DNA from 2 places in the Cellulomonas jepli genome. Region 1 is predicted to be linked to the other one. Evidence: riboswitches for the same ligand, from Rfam matches in the RefSeq annotation. Region 1 holds a riboswitch; the other holds the start of a gene.
The links. A riboswitch is a leader RNA that binds a small molecule or an ion and turns the genes downstream of it on or off. The one in region 1 is predicted to bind ZMP and ZTP.

Region 1 (3,619 bases):
GCACGTCGGGGCGCGTCGCCCCGAGCTCGGCGGCGACCCGCTGCTCGGCGCGCTCGGAGTCGGAGCCGGGGACGGTGAACCCGCCGGCCTGGACGTGGTCGGAGACGGAGGAGCCCCAGACCGCCGCGAGGGCGGCCAGGGCGAGCGAGACGGCGAGCACCCAGCGGGCGTGCCGGTGGGTCAGACGACCGAGCGCGTCGAGCACGAGACCTCCCAAAGACGGCGCGACGCGATGCTGCGTCACGAAGTAAACGGCGTTAGCGAACGATGTTTACTCAAGCATCGGGCGTATGCTCGTGTCAACGCCGGCAGCGCGGCGACCGCGTGGCACGCTCGCGGTCCGACGGGTGGGGCGGCGTCGGCCCGGTGCCGTGGACGGCACCGGGCCGCGGACAGGAGGAGCGCATGACGACGACCGAGACGGTCGTGCCGCGACGCGACCGGCTGCGCGCCGCCACGGAGGCCGAGATCCGGGCGACCGCGCGCCGGCAGCTCGTCGCCGAGCAGGGCCAGCCCCCGACGCTGCGCGGCATCGCGCGCGAGATGGGCATGACCGCACCGGGGCTCTACCGCTACTACGCGAGCCTCGACGACCTGCTGCTCGCGCTGTGCGACGACCTCTTCGGCGAGGTCCACGGCGTCGTCACGGCGGCGCTCGAGCAGCACGGTGACGACCTGGGTGCCCGGATGCTCGCGGCCGTGCGGGTGTTCCGCGGCTGGGCCCTCGCGCACCCCGCCGAGTTCGGGCTCATGTTCCGCTCGGGCGACGGGCTGTGGGCGGACGGGGACGACGGCTGCGAGCAGTCGCGCCGCTTCGCCGGGCTGTTCCTCGAGCTCTTCGTCGGGCTGTGGGAGGCCCGGCCCTTCCCGCTGCCGGAGCTGCACGGGGGAGTGGCGGCGAGCTGCGGCCAGCTCGCCGCCTTCGCCCGCACCGCCGGCGTCGACCTGCCCGAGGCGGCGCTGTGGGTCTTCGCCAACAGCTGGGTCCGGCTCTACGGCGTCGTGTGCATGGAGGCGCTCGGGCACCTGCGCTTCATGTTCAGCGACGTCGAGCCGTACTTCGAGGCCGAGCTCGAGCAGGTCGCCCGCACGATCGGCGTCGGCTACACCGCCCCCGCGGCGGACCGGGTCTGAGCGCCCGGCGCCCGCGCGTCGCGCACGACCTCACCCACCACCTCACCCTGGTCGCCGGTCGCCGGGTGCGCGTCGGCTCTGAGACGATGGGCCCATGAGCGATCCCGAGGTCGACATCCGCCCCGTGACCGACGCCGAGTCCGGCGAGCTGCTCACGCTGCGCCGCGCCGCGTTCGTGAGCGAGGCGCAGATCTACGGGGACCCGAGCATCCCGCCGCTCACCCAGACGCTCGACGAGCTCCGCGCCGACCTCGCGAACCCCGACGTCATCACGCTCGGTGCGTGGGCCGGGCACCGGCTCGTCGGCTCGATCCGCGTGCTCCTCGAGGGCACGCGCGCGACCCTCGGCCGCCTCGCCGTCGCCCCCGACCTCCAGGGGCAGGGCATCGGCACCCAGCTCCTGCTCGCGATCCTCCCGCACCTGCCCGAGGACACCTCCGAGGTGTGGGTCTTCACCGGGCGCGACTCCGTGCAGAACCTCGCGCTCTACGAGAAGCACGGCTACGAGCACGAGCACGACCGCACCGTCGGCGACCTCACCTACGCGTACCTGCGCAAGATCCTGGGCGACAGCGCGACCGTCTGACGCCGCGGCAGCGGGTCGCGCCGCGTCGTCCCCGCGATCCGCGCCGACGGCCGGACGCGTTGCCGCCGCGCCGCGTCCGGTTGCTAGGCTGTCCGCGTCGCGACTGGCGCAACGGGTGGGTCACCACCGGGGAGCGACGAGCAGCAGCAGACTTCGGGTCGGACGCCTGGGCCCCCGGTCACCACACCACTCGTGTGCGTGCCCGTCCGTGTGCCGGGAGACACCACGCACCCGCTGACTGCGAGGAGAACCATGAGCCTGCTCGACCAGAACCTGTCCGAGCTGGACCCCGAGATCGCCGCCGTCCTCGACGGCGAGCTCGCGCGGCAGCAGGGCACGCTCGAGATGATCGCGAGCGAGAACTTCGTCCCGCGCGCCGTGCTCCAGGCGCAGGGCTCGGTCCTGACCAACAAGTACGCCGAGGGCTACCCGGGCCGCCGGTACTACGGCGGCTGCGAGCAGGTCGACGTCGCCGAGACGCTCGCGATCAGCCGCGCCAAGGAGCTCTTCGGCGCGGAGCACGCGAACGTCCAGCCGCACTCGGGCGCCACGGCGAACGCGGCGGTGCTGCACGCGCTGATCAACGCGGGGGACAAGATCCTCGGCCTCGAGCTCGCGCACGGCGGCCACCTCACGCACGGCATGAAGATCAACTTCTCGGGCAAGCTCTACCAGGTCGGCGCGTACGGCGTGGACCCCGAGACGTTCCTCGTCGACATGGACAAGGTCCGCGAGAAGGCGCTCGAGCAGCGCCCCGACGTCATCATCGGCGGCTGGTCCGCGTACCCGCGCCAGCTCGACTTCGCGGCGTTCCGCTCGATCGCGGACGAGGTCGGCGCCAAGCTCTGGGTCGACATGGCGCACTTCGCCGGGCTCGTCGCCGCGGGCCTGCACCCGAGCCCCGTCCCGCACTCCGACGTCGTCTCCTCGACCGTGCACAAGACGATCGGCGGCCCGCGCTCGGGCTTCATCCTGAGCCGCGAGGAGTACGCCAAGAAGATCGACTCGGCCGTCTTCCCGGGTCAGCAGGGCGGCCCGCTCATGCACGTGATCGCCGCGAAGGCCGTCTCGTTCAAGGTCGCCGGCACCGAGGAGTTCAAGGACCGCCAGCAGCGCACGCTCGACGGCGCGCGGCTCATCGCGGAGCGCCTCACGGCGGCCGACGTCACGGGCGCCGGCGTCTCGGTGCTCACCGGCGGCACCGACGTGCACCTCGTGCTCGTCGACCTGCGCCACTCGGACCTCGACGGCCAGCAGGCCGAGGACCTCCTGCACTCGGTCGGCATCACCGTGAACCGCAACGCCGTCCCGTTCGACCCGCGCCCCCCGCGCGTGACCTCGGGCCTGCGCATCGGCACGCCCGCGCTCGCGACGCGCGGCTTCGGCGACACGGAGTTCGCGGAGGTCGCCGACATCATCGCGACCGCGCTCGTCGCCGGCGCGTCGGCGGACGTCGAGGCCCTGCGCGCCCGGGTCACGAAGCTCGCGGACGCGTTCCCGCTGTACGCCGGCCTGCAGCAGTACTGACCACGGACGGCGGTCGGGCGGTCACCCCGCGGGGGACGGCCCGACCGCCGCTCGCGTGACCGCACGCCGCCCGACCGCACGCCGCCCGACCCTGCCGCCCCCGCGCGAGGAGACACCATGACCGCACAGATCCTGGACGGCACCGCGACCGCCGCCGCCATCAAGGCCGAGCTCACCGAGCGGGTCGCCGCGCTGGCCGCGCGCGGCGTGCAGCCCGGGCTCGGCACCCTGCTCGTCGGCGACGACCCGGGCTCGCGCTGGTACGTCAACGGCAAGCACAAGGACTGCGCCGAGGTCGGGATCGCGTCGATCCGCGAGGACCTCCCGGAGACGGCGTCGCAGGACGAGATCGAGGCCGCGGTGCGCCGGCTC
Region 2 (3,619 bases), on a different contig from region 1:
GCGGGCGGCGGGTCCGCCCGAGCGGCTGAGCACGAGGACCTCGTGCCCGGCGTCGGCGAGCTGCTGGGCGACGGTCGAGCCGATGGGTCCCTTGCCGACGACCACGTGTCGAGCCATGAGGCGCTCCGATCGAAAGTGAGAGCGGTGCTCTCGTCTGTGAGCGATGCTTCCGCGCTGCGACCTCCGGTGTCAAGAGCACTGCTCTCGTTTGCGCGCACCGCTCTCGTCGAGCATGCTCGGGGACATGGCCGACTCCTCCAGCGCGCCCCGCGGCGCCCGCGAGCGCGCCCGCGCCGAGATCATGGCGGAGCTGCTGGCGAGCGCCCGGGCCCACCTCGTGGCCGACGGTGCGGCGAGCCTGTCGCTGCGCGCCGTCGCGCGCGACCTCGGCGTGGCGTCGTCCGCGGTGTACCGCTACGTCGAGTCGCGCGACGCGCTGCTCACCCTGCTCATCGTCGAGGCGTACGACGCCGTGGGCGGGGCGGCGGAGGAGGCCGCCCGGGCCGCGGAGCTGCGGGGGGCGGCGCCCGCGCAGCGCTGGCTCGAGGCCGCGCGTGCCGTGCGCTCCTGGGCGATCGCGAACCCCCACTCCTTCGAGCTCGTCTACGGCACCCCCGTCCGCGGGTACCGCGCCCCGGCGGACACCGTCGCCCCGGCGCTGCGGCTCTGGTCGGTGCTCGTCGGCGTGCTCGTCGCGGCGCACGCCGACGGCTCGCTGCGTCCCGTCGGACCGCTCTACGACCCGCGCGGCCTCGTCGAGCCGGACGTCTACGCGTTCGCGGGCCTGGGCGCCGAGGACGAGGTCCCCACCGACGTCGCGCTCGCGCTCACCCGGTCGATGTCGCTGTTCGCCTCCCTGGTCGGCGCGATCACCGCGGAGCTGTTCGGCCACCTGCACCGCGTCGCGGTCGACGCGGACCGCCTGTTCGACGTGACGATCGCGACCGCGTCCGCCGGCATCGGCCTGCACGTCGACCTCGGGGCGGGCCTCGACCTGGGGACCACCGCCGACCTCGGCTAGGATCGGTCCCGGCCGTGACTGGCGTACCTGAGGTGGGCTGAACCACCGGGGAGCGGCCGGAACCACCTACCGTCGCACCGTTCGCCTGGGTGCTCGGGTCCATGACGTCTCACGAGACCCACCGACCCGGGAGGTCACCGCCATGTCCCACGAGCTCACTCCGCTCGAGCCCGTCCTCGACCCCACCGCCCCGGAGACGCGCCGGCCGATCCGCCGCGCGCTCCTGAGCGTGTACGACAAGCAGGGGCTCGTCGAGCTCGCGACCGCCCTGCACGCCGCGGGCGTCGAGCTCGTGTCGACCGGGTCGACGGCCGGCACGATCGCCGGGGCCGGGGTGCCCGTGACGAAGGTCGAGGACCTCACCGGGTTCCCCGAGTGCCTCGACGGGCGCGTCAAGACCCTGCACCCGCGCGTGCACGCCGGGATCCTCGCGGACACGCGCCGCCCCGACCACGTCGCGCAGCTCGCGGCCCTCGAGGTCGAGCCGTTCGACCTCGTCGTGGTGAACCTCTACCCGTTCAGCGCGACCGTGGCCTCCGGCGCCGGGCCCGACGAGTGCGTCGAGCTCATCGACATCGGCGGGCCCTCGATGGTGCGCGCCGCCGCCAAGAACCACCCGAGCGTCTCGGTCGTCGTCGACCCGGCGCGCTACGCCGGGCTCGCCGAGGCCGTCGCGGCCGGCGGGTTCACGCTCGCCGAGCGACGCCGGCTCGCTGCCGACGCGTTCGCGCACACCGCCGCGTACGACGTGGCGGTCGCGTCGTGGTTCGCGTCGTCCTACGCGCCCGACGAGGTCGCGGGCGAGTCCGGCTTCCCGGCGGTGCTCGGCGGCACGTGGGACCGCGGCCGGGTGCTGCGCTACGGCGAGAACCCCCACCAGGGCGCCGCGCTGTACCTCTCGGCGGACGGTGCGGCGGGCGAGGGCCTGGCGGGCGCGACGCAGCTGCACGGCAAGGAGATGAGCTACAACAACTACGTCGACGCCGACGCCGCCTGGCGCGCCGCGCACGACCACGACGGCCCGGCGGTCGCGATCATCAAGCACGCCAACCCGTGCGGCATCGCGGTCGGCACCGACATCGCGGACGCGCACGCCAAGGCCCACGCGTGCGACCCGGTCTCCGCGTTCGGCGGCGTCATCGCGTCGAACGGCCCGGTCACGCTCGCGGCCGCGCAGCAGATCGCGCCCGTGTTCACCGAGGTCGTCGTCGCGCCGTCGTTCGACCCCGAGGCCGTCGAGCTGCTCACGCAGAAGAAGAACATCCGGCTGCTCACGGTCGCGGGCACGCCGAACGCCGCGCCCGTCGAGCTCCGCCCCGTGACCGGTGGGGTGCTGCTGCAGGTCGCCGACCGCGTCACGGCACCCGGCGACGACCCGGCGTCGTGGACGCTGGCCGCGGGCGACGCCGCCGACGACACGACGCTCGCGGACCTCGTGTTCGCGTGGCGCGCGGTCCGCGCCGTGAAGTCCAACGCGATCCTGCTCGCGCACGACGGCGCCTCCGTCGGCGTCGGCATGGGTCAGGTCAACCGGGTCGACTCGTGCCGCCTCGCGGTCGAGCGGGCCAACACCGGCGACGTCGAGCGGGCCCGCGGTGCGGTCGCCGCCTCGGACGCGTTCTTCCCGTTCGCCGACGGCCTGCAGGTGCTCCTCGACGCGGGCGTGCGCGCGGTCGTCCAGCCCGGCGGGTCGGTGCGCGACGAGGAGGTCGTGGCGGCCGCCCAGGCAGCCGGCGTGACGCTCTACCTCACGGGCACGCGGCACTTCGCGCACTGACGCGAGCGCCCTGGGGTGCGCCGGAGCAGGACGCCGGCGCACCCCGGGGCGGCGCGGTCACCGCGGCGGAGGTCCGGTGGTGCCTGCCGCCCGCGGCTCGAGGACCACGACGGCGGTCGGGGTCGACCGTGAGGCCGTCAGGGCGTCGAGCCCCGGGTCGACCGCCATCCACCGCTGCCACAGCCGTGCCCGCTCCTGCCCGACGGCGGCGCGTGCGTGCACGGGGCGGGGGTCCTGCCCGGCGAGCCGGACCGTCGCGTCCGGGTGCGCCTGCAGGTTGAGCCACCACGCGGGGTCGCCCTCCGCCCAGCCGTTCATCGCGAGCGTGACGAGGTCCGGGCCGTCCTCGAGGTAGCCCAGGATCACGCTGCGCTCAGCGCCGGACCTCCGGCCGGTGGTCGTCAGGTGCAGCGCACCCCAGCCGCGCCGGCTCGACGTCGTCCACAGGAAGCGTCCGCCGCTCACCCGGTACAGCGCACGGTGGACGCGCCACGCCGTCGTGACGACCCACCGCGGCGGCACCCGCGGCGCTGCCGCGCCCCCAGAGCCCCCGGAGCCCCCGGAGCCCGCTGTGCCGCCGGAGCCCCCGGAGCCCCCGGAGCCCCCGGAGCCCCCGGAGCCCGCGGTGCCGTGTCCGTCCGCTGTGCCCATGACCGTCCTCGAGGTCGACGCCGACCCGGGTCACGCTAGTGCCGCGCGGGCCGCAGGCCCAGGCCGGGGCTCAGCGTCGTCACAGGTCAGGGCCCCTACGGTCGGCCGAGGGACGCCGCACCGGTGCGCCCGCCACGCCGCGGTCCGGCGCTCGGGACGCCCGGGTGGAC

Region 2: it holds a riboswitch for ZMP and ZTP, as region 1 does, so the genes downstream of both, purH (bifunctional phosphoribosylaminoimidazolecarboxamide formyltransferase/IMP cyclohydrolase) here and glyA (serine hydroxymethyltransferase) in region 1, are expected to answer to the same signal.

Annotation. Positions count from the first base shown of each region.
Region 1 covers NZ_JBFTER010000018.1:21,985-25,603, forward strand. The annotation lists gene AB6N24_RS06475 (MMPL family transporter) at 1-244, opposite strand, end outside; gene AB6N24_RS06480 (TetR/AcrR family transcriptional regulator) at 406-1,134, shown strand; gene AB6N24_RS06485 (GNAT family N-acetyltransferase) at 1,229-1,720, shown strand; ZMP/ZTP riboswitch at 1,810-1,899, shown strand; gene glyA (serine hydroxymethyltransferase) at 1,973-3,247, shown strand; gene AB6N24_RS06495 (bifunctional methylenetetrahydrofolate dehydrogenase/methenyltetrahydrofolate cyclohydrolase) at 3,365-3,619, shown strand, end outside.
Region 2 covers NZ_JBFTER010000099.1:14,411-18,029, forward strand. The annotation lists gene AB6N24_RS18700 (NAD-dependent epimerase/dehydratase family protein) at 1-117, opposite strand, end outside; gene AB6N24_RS18705 (TetR/AcrR family transcriptional regulator) at 245-1,021, shown strand; ZMP/ZTP riboswitch at 1,026-1,119, shown strand; gene purH (bifunctional phosphoribosylaminoimidazolecarboxamide formyltransferase/IMP cyclohydrolase) at 1,164-2,798, shown strand; gene AB6N24_RS18715 (nitroreductase/quinone reductase family protein) at 2,856-3,320, opposite strand.